DNA from 2 places in the Streptomyces sp. NPDC058685 genome. Region 2 is predicted to be linked to the other one. Evidence: riboswitches for the same ligand, from Rfam matches in the RefSeq annotation. Region 2 holds a riboswitch; the other holds the start of a gene.

Region 1 (9,995 bases), on a different contig from region 2:
GCAGGTAGACAGCGGCCTCGGAGACCTTCTGGTTCATCTGCTTGTAGATCTCGCCGGCCTTGTCCGGGTCGGTCTCCGCGATGGCCTGGTCGAAGAGCTTGTTGATCGCCGGGTCGTTCAGCTCCGAGAAGTTGTTGTTACCGCTCTGGAGGATGAAACGGCCGTCGACCAGCGGCTGGGAGAAGCCCTGTCCGGACGGGAAGTCCGCACCCCAGCCCATGATGATGATGCCGTAGCCCTTGTCCTTGACGACCTTCGGCGAACCGATGATGCCGGACGTCTGGGCGCCGTCGAACTGGTCGACCTGGGCGTCGATGCCGACCTGCTTCAGCGCGTTCTGCAGGGAGACGGCCGTGGCGACCTCGACCGGCTTGTTGTTGCGCACGGCGATGGTGGTCTTGAAGCCGTTCGGCTTGCCACAGGCCTTCAGCGCTGCCTTGGCCTTCTCGACGTTCGGCTTGCTGTCGTTCTTCAGGACCTCGTACGGGTCGTACGACGGGTCGGCGCCCTTGATGCCCGCGGGGAGCATGTTCGGGGCGATGTCGCCACCGGCCTGCGGGCCGCCACGGGCGGTCTGCAGGGACTTCTTGTCGGCGGCGTAGATGACGGCCTTGCGGCACTCGATGTTGTCGAACGGCGCCACCGTCTGCGGGAAGACCGCGTAACGGATGAAGCCGGTCTGGCCGTTGTCGAGGTTGCCCTTGTGCTCGCGGATCGCGGTGGTGCGGGCCGCCTGGCCGATGCCCGTCGCGTTGATGTCGATGTCGAAGTCACCCTTGAGCAGGCGCTTGTCCATGTCGTCCGCGTTGGTCATGAAGGTGACCGAGATGCTGTCCGGGAGCGCCTTGCGGATCGTGTCCGACGAGGCCTTCCAGTTGGCGTTGCGCGACAGCTTCATCGACTTGTTCGGCGCGTACGAGTCGATCTTGTACGGGCCGTTGGAGAAGGGCTTCAGGCCGTACTTGGCGGCGGTGTCCTTCTCCTTCTTGACCGGAGAGGCGGCCGGCATGGCGAGCATCTGCTCGAAGTCGCCGTTCGGCTTCGGGAGCTTGAAGATGATGGTCTTCGCGTCCGGCGTCTCGATGGCCTTCAGGCCGAGCTTGTCGGCGGACTTGTCCTTGTAGGGGCCCTTGTACTCGGACTTCGGGTCCAGGACCTGCATCAGGTAGACCGGGCCGCCGGAGATGACGTCCTGGGCCCAGGTGCGCTCGATGCCGTACTTGATGTCCTGCGAGGTGACGGGCGTGCCGTCCTCCCACGTGACGTCGTCCTTCAGCGTGTACTTGTAGGTCTTGCCGTCGGGCGAGATCTCGGCCTTCGCGGTCGCGAGGTCCGGCACGAGCTCGGTGCTGCCCGCACCCGGCGCCGGCTTGAAGCTGACCAGCTGGCGGGTGTAGTAGCGGGCGAAGTCCCACATGAAGCCGTAGTAACCGCGCTGCGGGTCCCACGAGTCGGCGTCCTGGGTGCCGACGAACTTGAGCTCACCGCCCTTCGCGGTGGACGCGTTGGCGACCTTGCCGATGCCGGCGTTGAAGCCGGGCGTCTTGCCGGCTCCGTCCTTGTCGTCGTTCTTGTTGCCGCCACAGGCCGTGGTGGTGAGCAGGGCCGCGAGCACGACAGCCGTGCCTGCGGCAAGCCTGCGCTTCGACGTGCGATGGGTTGTCACGATGCTCGCAACCTCCGTAGTAGTCACGGCCCTTGAGGGCCGCGGGTTCTGGGCTATCGCTCCTGACTGGTGGCAGGGGCTGTGGTCCGCAGGGCTTGCGGTGGTTCAGCGGGATCCCTTGGGATCCAGCGCGTCCCGTACGCCGTCACCGAAGAGGTTGAAGGCGAGCACGGTGATGAAGATCGCCAGACCCGGGATGATCATGAACACCGGGTCGTCCTCGTATGTGCGTACGGCCGTCTGGAGCATCTCGCCCCAGGACGGGGTGGGCGGCTTCACTCCGACGCCCAGGAAGCTCAGCGCTGCCTCGGTGAGGATGTTGGTCGGGATCATCAGCGTCGTGTAGACGGTGATCGGCGCGACCAGGTTCGGCAGCAGCTCACGGAAGAGGATGTAGGACCGGCCGGCTCCCAGGCTGCGCGCCGCCTCGACGTACTCGCGTTCGCGCAGCGACAGGGTCTGGCCGCGCACGATGCGGCCGATGTAGGGCCAGCCGAAGAAGCCGATCACCAGGACCAGGACGGCGATGCGCAGTCCGGAGCCGGAGAACCCGAGCAGTTCGTTCGGGGTGACGGAGATCAGGGCGATGATGAAGAGCAGCTGCGGGAAGGCGAGCAGAAGGTCCATGACCCGGCTGATCGCCGCGTCCACCCAGCCGCCGAAGTAGCCCGCGATGACACCGAAGAGGGTGCCGAGCGAGACGGCCACGAAGGCGGACAGGAAGGCGACCAGCAGCGAGATACGGGCGCCGTAGATGATCCGGCTGAAGACGTCACGGCCGTTGACCGGCTCGACTCCGAGCAGGAAGTCGGAGCTGATGCCGCCCCAGCTTCCGATCGGAGTGCCGAGGAGCGGGTCGATCTGGTCCTCGTGCAGTTCCTCCGGCGGGTGGCCGAACGCGTCCACGATCAGCGGAGCGAGGAGCGCGACCAGGACCAGCAGGAGCACCACGACCCCACCGGCCAGCGCTACCTTGTCCCGCTTGAGGCGGACCCAGGCGATCTTCCAGGGTGAACGCCCCTCGATGTCCTTCTGCGGGACATCGGCGGCGACATCGACGGCCGCGGTCTCGGCCGCGCTCGTGTCGTGCAGTGGTGCCGTCATCGTGGTGGGGACCCCTCTCGGCCGGTGGTGACCGACCCATGCCCGCCGCTGTAGCGGCTTCGTTCACATCAGTGGTGCAGTTGTGTGTGGTGCGAGGAAAGCTTGAAGAAGCAGGTCGTACACGGGACCGAAGGGTCCTTGTTGCGGGGAGTCTTCAACGCTGCCGCGATCACCCGCCAGACCCCTCGGGGAATGTTTGCGTAAACGTGATGAGGGAAGCAGGTTTCCGTTATACGGACGGGACCGCCGACTGAGCGGAACGCCAAACAGCCCATATGGGACGGAAGTTCACCGATGCACCGCCCGTCACGCAGAGGCGGCTCATTCGAATACAAGGTGCTTCACGGGTTGCGCACACACAATCCGACCAGAACATCCGCGCGGGGCATGGAAAGAGGACGAATTCGCCCTCGGGAGCAGCGTGGTGGAAAAACGGCCGGGGCCGGTCGGTTCAGTGGCCGTGGGGCGGCGGATAGCCGTAACCGCCGCCCTGCGGGGCGCCGTGCGCATCACGGTCGTAGAACGGCCGGGAGTTGGCCCGCAGCCACATCGTGACGGGGTCGTACTCGTCGGACATCGCGACGGTGGACACCGGCAGCCCCTCCGGGACGGCCGCGATCGACTGCTGCATCATCGTGCGGACCGCGTCCACCGACTGCCGCCCCGTGTCGTACAGATCGAGACCGATCGCCAGATACGGGGCGCCGAGCGCGGGCTGCACCCAGGCGCGGCGCAACGAGCGGACGGCCGGGGTGCGGTGGGCGTTCTGCGAGAGCAGGGCGTAGAACTGCGGGATCTCGATGGCCGGCTCGGACAGCCGCAGCGGTCCCGCGGGCATCCGGTCGAGGCCCGTGGCGATCCTGCGGAGATCGGGCCAGGGGATGCCCACACCGCCGCCGGGGGCGTGCGGATTGAGCCAGATCCCCCAGCGGTCGGGGTAGAGGGCGCGGGCGATGTCGAGGCCGCCGACGACCTCGTGCGCGCGGTTCCAGCCGGAGACGGCGAGCTCCTGGGCGGAGGTGACGCAGGGGGCGTAGCCGACGCCGTCGACCTCCATGTTCCCGTACTGGGCGTCGGGCGAGCCCGCACGGCCGTGCCAGAGCAGCATCCAGACCTGGCCGCTCGCCGGGTCCGCCAAGGCCTTCAGCAGCGCCTCGTACGCGTCGTAGCGTCCGGGAGTCACCTGGCGCAGCATGTGCTCGACCTGCCCGGCCGCCGCGGTGCCTGACGCACTCACTCTGGGTTCCGCCCCTCTTCGCATCACGATTCAGCAGGCCATGAAACCAGCTTAATCGGCCGTTTCGACACCGACTTGACGACTACACGTGCTCTCGTTGGTAGAACGGCCGCACCCGCGCCAGCATCCAGTCGGCGACGGGGTCCTGGGCGACGTCCAGCAGGACGAGGCTGACCGGCCAGCCGACCTGGACCCTGCCGAGCGCCCGACCGAGGGCGTCCATGGGCGCGTTGCTGCCGACCGCGTCCCAGTCGGACAGCTGCACACCGATGAACAGCGTGGGCGGATCGCCCTCGATGGACGCGAGCGCCCGCCGGGCGGTGACGACGACTCCGGACTCCTGGAACTCCCCGGCCGCGGCGGCCAGGAAGTCGACGGGCTCCTCCTGCCAGTCCGGCTCGAACAGCCGTACCCGCCCGCCGCTCGCCCCGGCCTGCGGCCCGCCCGGTTCGTGCCGTCCGGCCCGGCAGAGTTCGGCCACGGCGGACGGCGGCAGCGGGGTGCCGACGACACCGCCCGGGTTGACGGCGATGCCGAGCTGCGGGGGCAGCCCGCGGGCGAACTCGCGCGCGGGCGCCACGGTGAAGGGCATATGGCTGCCCACACAGGTCAGGAACTGGTGCTCGGAGCTGAAGACCGGCACATACGCCTGCCCGTCGATCTCGGTGGTGGGCAGATCGAGGTTCGGACTGTCCGGGCCGCCGCCGTTGGGCAGCGGCACCCAGAGGAAGCTGCGGCCGAGGACCTCCACGAGCCGGCCCCCGGCGGCCGGGTTGCCGAGCGAGGCGCCGAGCACCTCTTCGAGCTCGTTCGCCGGCCAGCCGCCGGACGGATGCGGATGCGCCTGTCCCGGAATGGTCATGTGCTGGTCTCTCCCCCGGCTCTCCTCTGTGCTTCCCCCGACCCTAGTGCGCGCACCGGCCGGGCCGGGGACGGGGCCGGGCGATCACTCCTCGCCGAAACCGACCCGTGACAGCACGGTCGCCGCGTCCCGGTCGAGCAGCACCGCCGAGGCGCAGCCGACGGGCAGCTTCCCGGCCTCCGCGTCGCCGATCAGCCGGCCCACGGCCCGCTGGTGCCGGGCGAAGGCGTAGCCGGACACCCCGCGGCCCCGCGCGCGCTGTCCCTGCCGGGCGATGCCCGGGGAGACGTCGAGGAGGACGAGGTGGAGCGCGCTGCCGCGGCGCCGCGCCTCCCGGCCCAGCCAGCGCCGCACCCAGGTCTGGGTGCCGCAGTCGTGCACGACCACGCTCTCGCCGGAGCGCAGGGCCCGGCGCAGGCCCGCGTAGTGGGCGAGGCGGACGAAGGGCCGGTAGACGGCGTACGGGAGGAGCCTCGGCATCCTCGCGTCCCACCGGTCCCGCGTGTCCTGGGAGTCGATCCGCCGGCCGCTCGCCGCGCGCCTGATCAGTGTGGACTTCCCGCTGCCGGGCAGGCCCGACACCACCACGACGTCGCCCGCGGCGAACCGCAGGCTGTGCGGGCTGCGGCCCGCGCGGTCCCGCAGGTCACGCAGCACGGGCGCCGCCCTCAGGGCGTCGCCGACCTCTCGGGCGGGTACCTGCGGCGGCGCAGGCACTCCCGCGGCGGTCGCATATGCACCGGACTGCTGCAAAGTCATCACCCTCCCCCTGTCGGGTCACCCCACACACTTGCCCATGGAGCGTAAAGAAATGGTAATGCGACGAGGTCGATTTGCCGCTGAGGAGCGCCGCGCCGTCCGCAGAAAGCTTCGGAGCCGTCCGCTCCGTCCCCGTGGCCTCCGGCCTGGGGGGAAGCCGTTCGGCGCGATGCGTGCAATGATGTGCCCGCCAACTGCATACCGGCCGCTTGAATCCACGCGGGAGAGTCCTGGCCACTGTGTGCGCCGGGCGCCGAAGGAGCAAGTCCCTCCCTTGAATCTCTCAGGCCCCGTACCGCGTGTGATGAGGCAGATCTGAAAAGCGAGCCGCGTTCGAGTGGCTCCACCCAAGGTGCAAGTCACGACCACCAGTACGCGTGGTCGGGACGAACCTCTCAGGTTCCGATGACAGATGGGGAGGATTGTCCTCGCCGGCCATGCCCTGGGAGTCACATCCATGACCAGTTCCCCCCGTCTCACCGCCCTCGATGCCCTGCATCGCTCGCTGGGCGCGACCATGACCGACTTCGCGGGCTGGGACATGCCCCTGCGGTACGCCAGTGAGCGCGACGAGCACACCGCGGTCCGCACCCGCGCCGGTCTCTTCGACCTCTCCCACATGGGCGAGATCACCGTCACCGGCCCGCAGGCCGTGGACCTGCTGAACTACGCGCTCGTCGGCAACATCGGCACCGTGGGCACCGGCCGTGCCCGCTACACGATGATCTGCCAGGAGGACGGCGGCATCGTCGACGACCTGATCGTCTACCGCCTCGCCGACACCGAGTACATGGTCGTCGCCAACGCGGGCAACGCCCAGATCGTGCTGGACGCGCTGACCGAGCGCGCCGCGGGCTTCGACGCCGAGGTCCGTGACGACCGCGACGCGTACGCGCTGATCGCGGTCCAGGGCCCCGAGTCGCCCGGCATCCTGCAGTCGCTCACCGACGCCGACCTCGACGGGCTGAAGTACTACGCGGGCCTGCCCGGCACCGTCGCCGGCGTCCCGGCGCTGATCGCCCGTACCGGCTACACCGGCGAGGACGGCTTCGAGCTCTTCGTCCAGCCGCAGTACGCGGAGAAGCTGTGGCAGGCGCTGACCGAGGCGGGCGCCCCGGCCGGACTGATCCCGTGCGGGCTCTCCTGCCGCGACACGCTGCGCCTGGAGGCGGGCATGCCGCTGTACGGGCACGAGCTGACCACGGCGCTCACCCCCTTCGACGCCGGCCTCGGCCGGGTCGTGAAGTTCGAGAAGGACGGCGACTTCGTCGGCCGTCAGGCGCTTCAGGCCGCCGCCGAGCGGGCCGAGACCGCGCCGCCGCGCAAGCTCGTCGGCCTGATCGCCGAGGGCCGCCGGGTGCCGCGCGCCGGGATGTCCGTGGTCGCCGGCGGCCAGGTCGTCGGCGAGGTCACCTCGGGCGCCCCGAGCCCCACGCTCGGCAAGCCGATCGCGATGGCCTACGTGGACGCGGCCCACGCCGCGCCGGGCACGGAGGGTGTCGGGGTCGACATCCGCGGTACCCATGAGCCGTACGAGGTCGTCGCGCTGCCGTTCTACAAGCGCCAGAAGTGATCGTCCGCACTCCCCCCTCGTTTCCCAGCACTCCCCCGCGTACAGGAGAATTCAGGCCATGAGCAACCCCCAGCAGCTGCGCTACAGCAAGGAGCACGAGTGGCTGACGGCCGCCGAGAACGGCGTGTCGGCGGTCGGCATCACGGAGCACGCGGCCAACGCGCTCGGCGACGTGGTGTACGTACAGCTCCCGGACGTCGGCGACACGGTGACCGCGGGCGAGACCTGCGGTGAGCTGGAGTCGACCAAGTCCGTCAGCGACCTGTACTCCCCGGTCAGCGGTGAGGTCACGGAGACCAACGAGGACGTCGTCAACGACCCGTCGCTGGTGAACACGGCCCCCTTCGAGGGCGGCTGGCTCTTCAAGGTGCGCGTCTCGGAGGAGCCGAAGGATCTGCTCTCCGCGGACGAGTACACCGAGTTCTCCGGCAACTGACCACCCTCACGACAGGGACTGTGATTCCGCGATGTCGATTCTGAACACCCCTCTTCACGAACTGGACCCGGACGTCGCCGCTGCTGTCGACGCCGAGCTCCACCGTCAGCAGTCCACCCTCGAGATGATCGCCTCGGAGAACTTCGCTCCGGTCGCGGTCATGGAGGCCCAGGGCTCGGTCCTCACCAACAAGTACGCCGAGGGCTACCCCGGCCGCCGCTACTACGGCGGCTGTGAGCACGTCGACGTGGTCGAGCAGATCGCCATCGACCGCATCAAGGCGCTCTTCGGCGCCGAGCACGCCAACGTCCAGCCCCACTCGGGCGCCCAGGCGAACGCGGCCGCGATGTTCGCGCTGCTGAAGCCGGGCGACACGATCATGGGTCTGAACCTCGCGCACGGCGGGCACCTGACGCACGGCATGAAGATCAACTTCTCCGGCAAGCTCTACAACGTGGTCCCGTACCACGTCGACGCCACCGGCCAGGTCGACATGGCCGAGGTCGAGAAGCTCGCCAAGGAGTCCAAGCCGCAGCTGATCGTGGCCGGCTGGTCCGCGTACCCGCGTCAGCTGGACTTCGCCGCCTTCCGCCGGATCGCGGACGAGGTCGGCGCCTACCTGATGGTCGACATGGCGCACTTCGCGGGCCTTGTCGCCGCCGGGCTGCACCCCAACCCGGTGCCGCACGCCCATGTGGTCACCACCACCACGCACAAGACGCTCGGCGGCCCCCGCGGCGGTGTGATCCTGTCGACGCAGGAGCTCGCCAAGAAGATCAACTCCGCGGTCTTCCCCGGCCAGCAGGGCGGCCCGCTGGAGCACGTCATCGCGGCGAAGGCGGTCTCCTTCAAGGTCGCGGCCGGTGAGGAGTTCAAGGAGCGCCAGCAGCGCACCCTGGACGGCGCCCGCATCCTGGCCGAGCGTCTCGTCCAGGCCGATGTGACCGAGCACGGCGTCTCGGTCCTGTCCGGTGGCACGGACGTGCACCTGGTCCTGGTGGACCTGCGCAACTCCGAGCTCGACGGCCAGCAGGCCGAGGACCGGCTCCACGAGCTGGGCATCACGGTCAACCGCAACGCGATCCCGAACGACCCGCGGCCGCCCATGGTGACCTCGGGCCTGCGGATCGGCACCCCGGCGCTGGCCACCCGCGGCTTCCAGGACGAGGACTTCCGCGAGGTGGCGGACATCATCGCCGAGGCGCTGAAGCCGTCGTACGACAGCGACGCCCTGCGCGCCCGGGTGTCCGAGCTCGCCGCGAAGCACCCGCTGTACCCCGGTCTGAAGTAATTTCGTACTCTTTTCGACAGGAAACCTCGGGGCACCGCGCACACTGGGCTGTGAGCGCGGTGCCCTCCCCCTTGTTCCGCCTTGTTCCGCGCCTGCTCGCACCACCCCGGCAGACAACGGCGTCTACCAACGTTCTAGGAGTCACCCCGTGGCCATCTCGGTCTTCGACCTGTTCTCGATCGGCATCGGCCCGTCCAGCTCCCACACGGTCGGCCCGATGCGCGCGGCCCGTATGTTCGCCCACCGTCTGAAGAACGAGGGCGTGCTGGACCGGACCGCCACCGTACGGGCGGAGCTGTTCGGCTCGCTCGGCGCCACCGGCCACGGCCACGGCACCCCCAAGGCCGTCCTGCTGGGTCTGGAGGGGCACTCGCCCCGCACCGTCGACGTCGAGTCGGCGGACGGCGAGGTGGAGCGCATCCGCACCGAGAGCCGGCTGCGGCTGCTCGGTGTGCACGAGATCGACTTCGACTTCGACGAGCACCTGGTGCTGCACCGCCGCAAGACGCTGCCGTACCACGCCAACGGCATGACGGTCTTCGCCTACGACAGCGAGGGCGCGAGCCTGCTGGAGAAGACGTACTACTCCGTGGGCGGCGGCTTCGTCGTGGACGAGGACGCCGTCGGCGAGGACCGGATCAAGCTCGACGACACCGTGCTGAAGTACCCCTTCCGCACCGGCGACGAGCTGCTGCGCCTCACCCAGGAGACCGGCCTGTCCATCTCCGCCCTGATGCTGGAGAACGAGAAGGCCTGGCGCACCGAGGAGGAGATCCGCGAGGGTCTGCTGGAGATCTGGCGGGTGATGCAGGCCTGCGTCTCGCGCGGCATGTCCCGCGAGGGCATCCTGCCGGGCGGCCTCAAGGTCCGCCGCCGCGCCGCCAACTCCGCCCGCCAGCTGCGGGCCGAGGGCGACCCGCTGGCCCGCGCGATGGAGTGGATCACGCTGTACGCGATGGCCGTGAACGAGGAGAACGCGGCGGGCGGCCGGGTCGTCACCGCGCCCACCAACGGCGCCGCGGGCATCATCCCCGCCGTGCTGCACTACTACATGAACTTCGTGCCCG
Region 2 (9,995 bases):
TTTCGGGGAACCATCAACCTCGAGTACGGGTGGAGGGTTTGCCTCCGACCCGTATGCGACCAATCCCCACGCGGGGCAGCCGCGGCAGGAGGATCCGTCCATGTCGGCCTTGCCGGTTTGTACGAGGTGCGGTCACCGCAATGCCGAGTCCAGTCGGTTCTGCTCCAACTGCGGCGCGCCGCTGCGCGGCGGTGCGCCCGCCGAGCGGCCGTCCGAGACGACGTCGACCATCTCCATCTCCGGCCTCGAGGCGTACGACTCCGAGGTGACGGGCCAGACGCAGGTCCCGTCGCTCTCCCCGGAGGCCCAGGCGGCGGTCGACGCGCTGCCGCTCGGCTCCGCGCTCCTCGTGGTGCGCCGCGGACCGAACTCCGGAAGCCGCTTCCTGCTGGACGGTGAGCTGACCACGGCCGGCCGCCACCCGCAGAGCGACATCTTCCTCGACGACGTGACCGTGTCGCGGCGCCATGTGGAATTCCGGCGCGGGCCCGACGGCAGCTTCACCGTGGGGGACGTCGGCAGTCTGAACGGCACCTACGTCAACCGTGAACGGATCGACTCCGTCCTCCTGGCGAATGGTGACGAGGTCCAGATCGGCAAGTACCGACTGGTCTTCTACGCGAGCCAGAGGGGCCTGTAACCGTCCCCCGGACCCGGTCCGGGGGACCCAGGAAGGCACATGCGAACACCGAAGGGCGGTGCCGGTCACGGCACCGCCGCTGCGGCCGAGCGGCTGATGAGCATCGGTACGGTGCTCAGCGGGCTGCGCGACGAGTTCCCCGAAGTCACGATCTCCAAGATCCGGTTCCTCGAGGCGGAAGGGCTCGTCGAGCCGCGGCGCACCCCGTCCGGGTACCGCAAGTTCAGTCCGGAGGACGTCGAGCGTCTGGCGCAGGTGCTGCGGATGCAGCGCGATCACTATCTGCCGCTGAAGGTCATCCGCGAGCATCTCGACGCCGTGGCCCGCGGTGAGCAGGTCCAGCTGCCCGCACAGAGCACGCCGCGGGAGCTCCTGGACGGTGGTGACCGGGAGGCAGACGCCGAGCGCCGTACCGCCGCCCGGGTGGGCCGTGCGGAGCTGCTGGCCGCCGCCGGGGTGAGCGAGGAGGAGCTGACCGACTGGGAGTCGTACGGCCTCCTCGGCCGGCACGAGGACGGCGGATACGACGCCGAGTCGGTGACGGTCGCCAGGCTGGTGGCCGATCTGGGCAGATTCGGTCTGGAACCGCGTCATCTGCGGGCCATGAAGGCCGCGGCGGACCGCGAGGCCGGACTGGTGGAACAGGTGGTGGCACCCTTGCGGCGGCACCGCAATCCGCAGACCAGGGCACATGCCGAGGCCACCGTGAAAGAGCTCGCGGCCCTGTCCGTGCGGCTGCATGCGGCTCTGGTGCAGACGGCTCTCGGGGTGCGGCTCCACTGATCATGAACGTGCCCGACTACCCAAACCTGCCGAGCACGTCCTAGGGTTGCTGTGTGAACGAGCTCGACGTTGTGGGTGTCCGGGTTGAAATGCCCTCCAACCAACCGATCGTGCTCCTGCGTGAAGTGGGAGGCGATCGGTACCTCCCCATTTGGATCGGTCCCGGGGAGGCGACCGCCATTGCCTTCGCGCAGCAAGGCATGGCTCCTGCCAGGCCGCTGACCCATGACCTCTTCAAGGATGTGCTGGAGGCGGTGGGCCAGGAGCTCACCGAGGTCCGCATCACTGATCTGCGTGAAGGGGTCTTCTACGCGGAGCTGGTCTTCGCCAGCGGAGTCGAGGTGAGTGCGCGTCCGTCCGACGCCATAGCTCTCGCTCTGCGTACCGGTACGCCGATCTTCGGCAGTGACGGTGTGCTGGACGACGCGGGGATCGCGATCCCCGACGAGCAGGAGGACGAGGTGGAGAAGTTCCGCGAGTTCCTCGACCAGATCTCGCCTGAGGACTTCGGGACCAACAGCCAGTGACCGCCCAGCGGGGCGGCATCGGCACATTCGAGCAGCCTTTCCCCGAACCGAGGCACGGGAAACCACTCTCAGGGTGATTATCACTCGGCGTGCCGAGTGTGGCGATCGTTGACGCGCCCCTGGTGACTGCCTACCGTCGACATGGCAGGTCAAGGACGGAGGTCGGCGTGGACAGCAGCGGCGACGGTGCGGTGGGGGGCGCCCCCGGACGAGGTCCGGGGGAGAGCGGGCCGTATCCGCTCCACGGGAGTGCGGTCGAACCATCCACGGAGACGGTCGGCTATCGCGGTCCCACCGCGTGTGCGGCAGCCGGCATCACCTATCGGCAGCTCGATTACTGGGCCCGTACCGGCCTGGTCGAACCCAGTGTCCGCCCGGCGCACGGGTCGGGGACCCAGCGCCTCTACAGCTTCCGCGACGTGGTCGTCCTCAAGATCGTGAAGCGTTTCCTGGACACCGGTGTGGCGCTGCAGAACATCCGGACCGCGGTGCAGCATCTGCGGGCGCGCGGCTTCGCCGATCTCGAGCGCATGACGCTGATGAGCGACGGCGCGACGGTCTACGAGTGTTCCTCGCCCGACGAGGTCGTCGACCTCCTCCAGGGCGGTCAGGGCATCTTCGGGATCGCGGTCGGAGTCGTCTGGCGGGACGTCGAGGCGGCCCTGTCGCAGCTGCACGGCGAGCGGATCGACACCGGCGAGACCCTGGTCGGGCACAACCCGGCCGACGAGCTGGCCAGACGCCGACGCGACCGGGCGGTCTGAGCACACCTGGAAGCGGCCCCGATGTCAGTGGCGTAGGGCAGCATCGGAGGTGTGAGATTCGCGCCGACGATCCTGCATCTGGACATGGATGCCTTCTTCGCCGCCGCCGAGCAGGCGGCGAAGCCGAGTCTGCGCGGAAAGCCCGTGATCGTCGGCGGACTCGGCCCGCGGGGGGTGGTCGCCACCTGTTCGTACGAGGCGAGACGGTTCGGCGTCCATTCGGCGATGCCGATGGCCCAGGCTCGACGACTCGCGCCGAACGCCGCGTATCTCGTGCCCCGCTTCTCGCTCTACCGCACGATCAGCGAGCAGGTCATGGAGCTGCTGGGCCGGCTGTCGCCGCTGGTGGAGCCACTGAGCCTGGACGAGGCCTTCGTGGACCTGGAGGCGGGCGGCGCGGCGGACGACACCGCGTCGGCACGGGCCACCGGTGAGCAGCTGCGCGAGGCCATCCGCGCGGTGACGGGGCTGACCGGTTCGGTCGGTCTGGCGGGGTCCAAAATGCTCGCGAAGATCGCCTCGGAGCAGGCCAAGCCGGACGGCCTGGTGCTCATCGAGCCCGGTACGGAGCGTGAGCTGCTCGGGCCGATGTCCGTGCGCACCCTGCCGGGCGTGGGACCGGCCACGGGAGAGCATCTGCGCAGGGCCGGTATGACCACCTGTGCGGATCTGGCCGAGGCGGGCGAGGACGAGCTGGTGCGGCTGCTCGGCAAGGCACACGGGGCGTCCCTGTTCCGGATGGCCCTCGGCCATGACGACCGGGCCGTTGTGGCCGAGCGGGACACCAAGTCCGTGTCGGTGGAGGACACGTTCGATGTCGATCTGCACGACCGCGTCCGGATCAGGGTCGAGGTGGAGCGGCTCGCCGACCGGTGCGTGCACCGGCTGAGGGCTTCGGGGCACTCGGGCCGCACCATCGTGCTGAAGGTCCGGCGGTTCGACTTCTCCACGCTCACCCGCTCCGAGACGCTGCGCGGGCCCACGGACGACCCCGCCGTCGTGCGAGAAGCGGCGGGGAGGCTGCTGGAGTCCGTCGACACCACGGGCGGGGTGCGGCTGCTCGGGGTGGGAGTGACGGGCCTCGCGGACTACACACAGGAGGATCTCTTCGCGCAGGCCGCGGCGGCCGGTGAGCACAGCGCGGGGGAGCTCGCCGAGGGCGAGGCGGCGGAAGCGGCGGTGCCGCATCGGGAGGAGAAACCGGGCGAGCCGGAGCCCGAGGCGGCTCTCGCCGAGCGTCGCTGGCCCGCGGGCCATGACGTGCGGCATGCGCAGTGGGGGCCGGGATGGGTGCAGGGCAGCGGGATCGGGCGGGTCACCGTCCGGTTCGAGGAGCCGACCTCACCGCCGGGACGCGTGCGCACCTTCCGGGTGGACGACCCGGACCTGGAGCTGTCCGACCCACTGCCGCTGGTGACTGCCCCTGAGGGAGATCAGTCCTCCTGGCCGGCCACACGGCCGAAGGAGCGGTCGCCGGACGAGGGCGCGGGGGTGTCCGGCGGGGTCGAGAGATCGAGCCCGTAGTGGTGGTAGAGCTGAAGCTCCTGCTCCGGGGAGAGATGGCGGCCCACTCCGAAATCGGGGGCGTCCTTGATCAACGCGCGTTCGTACGGCACCCGTAGTCCGTTGTCGACGAACTCGCTCGGCTCCAGCGGGACGAAGGCGTCCCTGCTGAAGAGGCCGGTGCGGACGGCCGCCCATTCGGGTACGCCGGTGGCATCGTCGAGATACACCTCGTCCACAGTCCCGATCTTGGCCCCGTTGCGGTCGAACGCCTTGCGGCCGATCAGGCTGCGCGGATCGATGTCGGTCTGCACGGTCCCTCCAAGAGGTCGCAACTGCTCCGTAAATGATACGAAAGTGCACATCGAGGGTGTCGGCCACTTGAGCGATCGACGAGAGGACGCGCTGGTACGCTGACTAACGGCTGCTGACCCCGTGCGGGAGAGTCCACCGGAGGAAACGGTGGCGCCGAAGGAGCAAATCCTCCCCGGAATCTCTCAGGCACCCTGTACCGCACGGACGAGGTCACTCTGGAAAGCAGGGCGGGCGTCGGACGGCATCCGCTCTCACCGACGGTGAAAGCCGGGTTCCCTCGTGGGGATCCGGTGAAGCTCTCAGGTTGAGATGACAGAGGGGGAGGCCGTCCGGGTACCCGCGCCGTGGTGCCCCTCGCAGGTCGCGTCAGACCAGGAGGCCTCCATCATGACCGCCAACCGCATTCCGCTCGCACAGCTGGAGCGAGGCACCCCCTTCGAGCAGCGCCACATCGGACCCGACGCCGAGGCGCAGGCCAAGATGCTGGCCCAGGTGGGATACGGCTCGCTCGACGAGCTGACCGCCGCCGCGGTTCCCGACGTCATCAAGAACGCCGAGGCGCTCGCGCTGCCCGAGGCGCGCACCGAGCCCGAGGTCCTCGCCGAGCTGCGCACGCTCGCCGACCGGAACACGGTCCTGGCGCCGATGATCGGCCTCGGCTACTACGGCACGTTCACGCCGCCGGTCATCCTGCGCAACGTCATGGAGAACCCGGCCTGGTACACCGCGTACACGCCGTACCAGCCCGAGATCTCCCAGGGGCGGCTCGAAGCCCTGCTGAACTTCCAGACCATGGTCGCCGAGCTGACGGGTCTGCCCACCTCGGGCGCCTCGCTGCTCGACGAGAGCACCGCCGCCGCCGAGGCCATGTCGCTCGCCCGCCGCGTCGGCAAGGTCAAGAACGGCGTGTTCCTCGTCGACGCCGACGTCCTGCCGCAGACCCTCGCGGTGATCGAGACCCGCGCCGAGCCGACCGGCGTGGAGGTCGTCACCGCCGACCTGCACGACGGCATTCCGGCCGAGATCGCCGAGCGGGGCGTCTTCGGCGTCCTGCTGCAGTACCCGGGCGCCTCGGGTGTCGTACGCGACATCAAGCCCGTGATCGACCAGGCGCACGAGCTCGGTGCGATCGTCACCGTCGCCGCGGACCTGCTCGCGCTGACCCTGCTCACCTCGCCCGGTGACCTCGGCGCGGACATCGCGGTCGGCACCACGCAGCGCTTCGGCGTCCCGATGGGCTTCGGCGGACCGCACGCCGGCTACATGGCGGTGCGCGAGAAGTTCGCCCGCAGCCTGCCGGGACGGCTCGTCGGCGTCTCCGTCGACGCGGACGGCAACCGGGCGTACCGCCTCGCGTTGCAGACCCGTGAGCAGCACATCCGCCGCGAGAAGGCCACCAGCAACATCTGCACCGCTCAGGTGCTGCTCGCCGTGATGGCGGGCATGTACGCCGTCTACCACGGGCCCGAGGGCCTGCGGGCGATCGCCCGGCGCACCCACCGCTACGCGACGCTGCTCGCCGAGGGCCTGCGGGCCGGCGGTGTGGAGGTCGTCCACGGCGCGTACTTCGACACGCTCACCGTCCGCGTGCCGGGCAGGGCGGCCGACGTGCTGCACGCCGCCCGCGAGGGCGGGGTGAACCTGCGCCTCGTCGACGCCCACCACGTCTCCCTCGCCTGCGACGAGACCACGAACCGTGCGCAGCTGACCGCCGTGTGGGGCGCCTTCGGCGTCGACGCCGACATCGAGGCGCTGGACGCGGCCTCCGTGGACACCCTGCCCGAGGCCCTGCTGCGCACCGACGAGTACCTCACGCACCCGGTCTTCCACCAGAACCGTTCCGAGACCGCGATGCTGCGCTACCTGCGCCGCCTCGCCGACCGTGACTACGCGCTGGACCGCGGCATGATCCCGCTCGGCTCCTGCACCATGAAGCTGAACGCGACCACCGAGATGGAGCCGGTGACCTGGCCCGAGTTCGGGCAGATGCACCCCTTCGCCCCCGTGGACCAGGCCGCCGGATATCTGACGCTCATCCGCGAGCTGGAGGAGCGTCTCGCCGAGGTCACCGGCTACCACAGCGTCTCCATCCAGCCCAACGCCGGTTCGCAGGGTGAGCTGGCCGGACTTCTGGCCGTCCGCGCCTACCACCGCGCCAACGGCGACGACCAGCGCACCGTCTGCCTCATCCCGTCGTCCGCCCACGGCACCAACGCCGCGAGCGCCGTCATGGCCGGCATGAAGGTCGTCGTGGTCAAGACCGCCGACGACGGCGAGATCGACGTCGAGGACCTGCGCGCCAAGATCGAGCAGTACCGCGACGAGCTGTCGGTGCTGATGATCACCTACCCGTCCACGCACGGCGTCTTCGAGGAGCACGTCGCCGACATCTGCGCCCAGGTCCACGAGGCCGGCGGCCAGGTGTACGTCGACGGTGCCAACCTCAACGCGCTGGTCGGCCTCGCGAAGCCGGGCAAGTTCGGCGGCGACGTCTCGCACCTGAACCTGCACAAGACCTTCTGCATCCCGCACGGCGGTGGCGGTCCGGGCGTCGGCCCGGTCGGTGTGCGCGAGCACCTCGCCCCGTACCTGCCGAACCACCCGCTCCAGCCCACGGCGGGCCCGGAGACGGGCGTGGGCCCGATCTCGGCCGCCCCGTGGGGCTCGGCGGGCATCCTGCCCATCTCCTGGGCGTACGTCCGGCTCATGGGCGGCGAGGGCCTCAAGCGGGCCACGCAGGTCGCCGTGCTCGCCGCCAACTACATCGCCAAGCGTCTCGAGCCGCACTACCCGGTGCTCTACACCGGCCCGGCGGGCCTGGTCGCGCACGAGTGCATCGTGGACCTGCGGCCGCTGTCGAAGGCGACGGGCGTCAGCGTCGACGACATCGCCAAGCGTCTGATCGACTACGGCTTCCACGCCCCGACCATGTCGTTCCCGGTGGCCGGCACGCTGATGATCGAGCCCACCGAGAGCGAGGACCTGGGCGAGATCGACCGCTTCTGCGAGGCGATGATCGCCATCCGCGCGGAGATCGAGAAGGTCGCGTCGGGCGAGTGGCCCGCGGCGGACAACCCGCTGAGCAACGCCCCGCACACGGCGGCCGCGCTGGGCGGTGCGTGGGAACACTCCTACAGCCGTGAGGAGGCCGTCTTCCCGGCCGGCGTGAGCGCCGCGGACAAGTACTGGCCGCCGGTGCGACGGATCGACGGCGCGTTCGGCGACCGCAACCTCGTCTGCTCCTGCCCGCCGCTGGAGGAGTACGACAACTGACGGGTGACGCCTATGCGTCGGGGCCGGTACGGAGGATGAGTCTCCGGCCGGCCCCTTCTCGTACGGACGGCGCTCAGGCGGCCGTCATGACCTGGCGGTGCGGCGCGATGATCTGCCCGTCGGGCAGCAGCTCACCGGTGTCCTCGAAGAGGAGCACGCCGTTGCACAGCAGGCTCCAGCCCTGCTCCGGATGGTGCGCCACCAGGCGCGCCGCTTCCCTGTCGGCAGAGTCGGATGTCGGGCAGGCTGGTTGGTGCTGGCACATGGGTGGGTTCTTTCGCTGCGGTGTGTGAGTCCTGCGGCTGGATGAAGTGTTCATGGCCGCCCCCCGTATCTGTCGGTCCGATCCCAGTGTTGCCCTACGGGCGTCAATCCGCAGGGATTTCGCGGCAGCTCTTCTTACTGGTTAATGACGTATCACCCGGGCGGACGGTTCAGCTCAACTGAGCTGTCCTTTCGGGTGGTTCAGGGGGGCCGGTTCGGGCTAGTCCGGTCGGGGCGGCAGTGCGCCCCGCGACCGGACGGTCACGGGGCGCGAGCAGCGGTTTTTCAGGCCGGCGAGCCGAGCAGCGGGGCGGGGGTGAGCCGCAGGGTCATCACCGGAAGCAGATCGGCGACCCGGTGCGGCCGGTGGGCCGCGATGCCGGGCGGGGCCGGGGCGAGGGGGACCAGGACATCGGTCGGGAGAGGCATGCCCGTCGATGCGTCCGCGTCGGTGTCGCCGTGCAGCCACAGGGTGAGCATGTAGAGCTCGGGGATGGACAGGAGGCGGGGCTGGAAGGCGGTGTGCATGGACTCGGCCTGCCGCAGCGCGCGTTCGGTGGAGATGAGATAGGGGCCCTCGAAGAAGTGCGAGAAGGTCCAGCCGTCGGCGGTGAGGGTCGTCTCCGCGGCGGCCACACTTCTCTCTCCGCTGCGGATGAGGAAACGCCAGCCCGTGAGGCGGGTGCACGGGCGGCCGGCGCTGGGCACGATGCGGTCCAGTACGTGGACGGGGAGCGGCGATTCGGGACTGACAGGTCCCTGGACGGACCTCAGTGCTGGTGTGCGGTCCTCACGGACGGCGGTAGGGGAACCGAGTGCCGCAAGGACGCTGCGGAGGGCAGGCGCGGGAGCCGGGGGGACATGCAGCGGCATGATGGGTCGCCTCTCACTTGGAGACACGGTGAAACGTGGGCAGGTGCGGACGGCACTGTCAGCGTGCGGGGTCAGAGGGGGGCCGGGACAGGCCGCCGGGCGCCAACTCTCTGCCTCGTTTGCGGAGTTTATACGACACGTGTTCTCACAATGTTTCCGCTAGTGCTCGTGCGTATTTCCCGCAAGGCAGGTTCAGGTCTTTCTCCTGCGGAGTTTCAGGGGGTTTTATCCGGCCTGTAACGCCACAACCTGGGATTTCCTCCACGGGTCGGTAGGCTGAAACCCGTCGGTGTTTTTCACCAGGCGACCGGTGCTGGAAACTGCGTTCTGCGGCATGCCGAGTGAATGTGCCGCTCGGGCGCGCATCCCACAGTAGCGGTCACCGGGCGTTCCCGCCGCGTTATAGATCAGCCAGCCGGGGCATTATCGTCCGTGACGCGAGCGACCAGAGCTGCGTGGAGCCCACTCGAGGAGGGACCCTTCGATGGGGGAGAAGGTCGTGGCAGGCGGCATCGCGCTGTCCGATCGGCAACGCCACCGCCGGAAGTTGCAGCAGTGCCTGGCGGGACTGGGGCGACTGCTGGACGAGAAGAGGTTCGACCGGCCCAAGAATCTCATGGGGCTGGAGATCGAGCTGAATCTCGCAGGTGCCGACGGGCTGCCTCGGATGATAAATGCGGAGGTTCTGGAACGCATCGCGAGCCAGGATTTCCAGACCGAGCTGGGAATGTTCAATCTGGAAGTGAACATTGTGCCGCACAGGCTCGGTGGACAGGTTCTGGATCAGCTGGGGGAGGAGTTGCGCACCGGGCTCGGATATGCGGACCGGAAAGCGAACGAGGTCGGTGCCGGCATCGTGATGATCGGCATCCTGCCGACCCTCGAGCAGGGCGACCTGGTGTCGGCGAACCTCTCCGACGTCGACCGCTACACGCTGCTGAACGACCAGATCGTCGCGGCCCGCGGTGAGGACTTCGCGCTGGACATCGACGGCGTCGAGCGGCTCAGCTGCACCTCGGCGTCGATAGCCCCCGAGGCCGCCTGCACCTCGGT

Evidence for each region. Region 2 has a riboswitch for glycine ahead of gcvP (aminomethyl-transferring glycine dehydrogenase). Riboswitches for the same ligand answer to the same signal wherever they lie in the genome.
Region 1: linked by a shared signal. The riboswitch ahead of gcvT (glycine cleavage system aminomethyltransferase GcvT) and the one ahead of gcvP (aminomethyl-transferring glycine dehydrogenase) in region 2 are both predicted to bind glycine.

What each region holds. Positions count from the first base shown of each region.
Region 1 is NZ_JBHXSL010000032.1:48,958-58,952, reverse strand. Features, by position in the region: gene ACFWU3_RS23965 (ABC transporter substrate-binding protein) at 1-1,666, opposite strand, end outside; gene ACFWU3_RS23960 (ABC transporter permease) at 1,772-2,770, opposite strand; gene ACFWU3_RS23955 (enhanced serine sensitivity protein SseB C-terminal domain-containing protein) at 3,222-4,007, opposite strand; gene ACFWU3_RS23950 (enhanced serine sensitivity protein SseB) at 4,090-4,869, opposite strand; gene ACFWU3_RS23945 (AAA family ATPase) at 4,954-5,628, opposite strand; glycine riboswitch at 5,839-5,936, shown strand; gene gcvT (glycine cleavage system aminomethyltransferase GcvT) at 6,086-7,201, shown strand; gene gcvH (glycine cleavage system protein GcvH) at 7,260-7,637, shown strand; gene glyA (serine hydroxymethyltransferase) at 7,669-8,928, shown strand; gene ACFWU3_RS23925 (L-serine ammonia-lyase) at 9,077-9,995, shown strand, end outside.
Region 2 is NZ_JBHXSL010000045.1:45,671-55,665, reverse strand. Features, by position in the region: gene ACFWU3_RS28360 (FHA domain-containing protein) at 1-640, shown strand, start outside; gene ACFWU3_RS28355 (MerR family transcriptional regulator) at 680-1,423, shown strand; gene ACFWU3_RS28350 (bifunctional nuclease family protein) at 1,477-1,950, shown strand; gene ACFWU3_RS28345 (MerR family transcriptional regulator) at 2,118-2,714, shown strand; gene ACFWU3_RS28340 (DNA polymerase IV) at 2,766-4,238, shown strand; gene ACFWU3_RS28335 (PRC-barrel domain-containing protein) at 4,148-4,582, opposite strand; glycine riboswitch at 4,646-4,741, shown strand; gene gcvP (aminomethyl-transferring glycine dehydrogenase) at 4,920-7,805, shown strand; gene ACFWU3_RS28325 (DUF5999 family protein) at 7,879-8,070, opposite strand; gene ACFWU3_RS28320 (hypothetical protein) at 8,355-8,942, opposite strand; gene ACFWU3_RS28315 (glutamate--cysteine ligase) at 9,427-9,995, shown strand, end outside.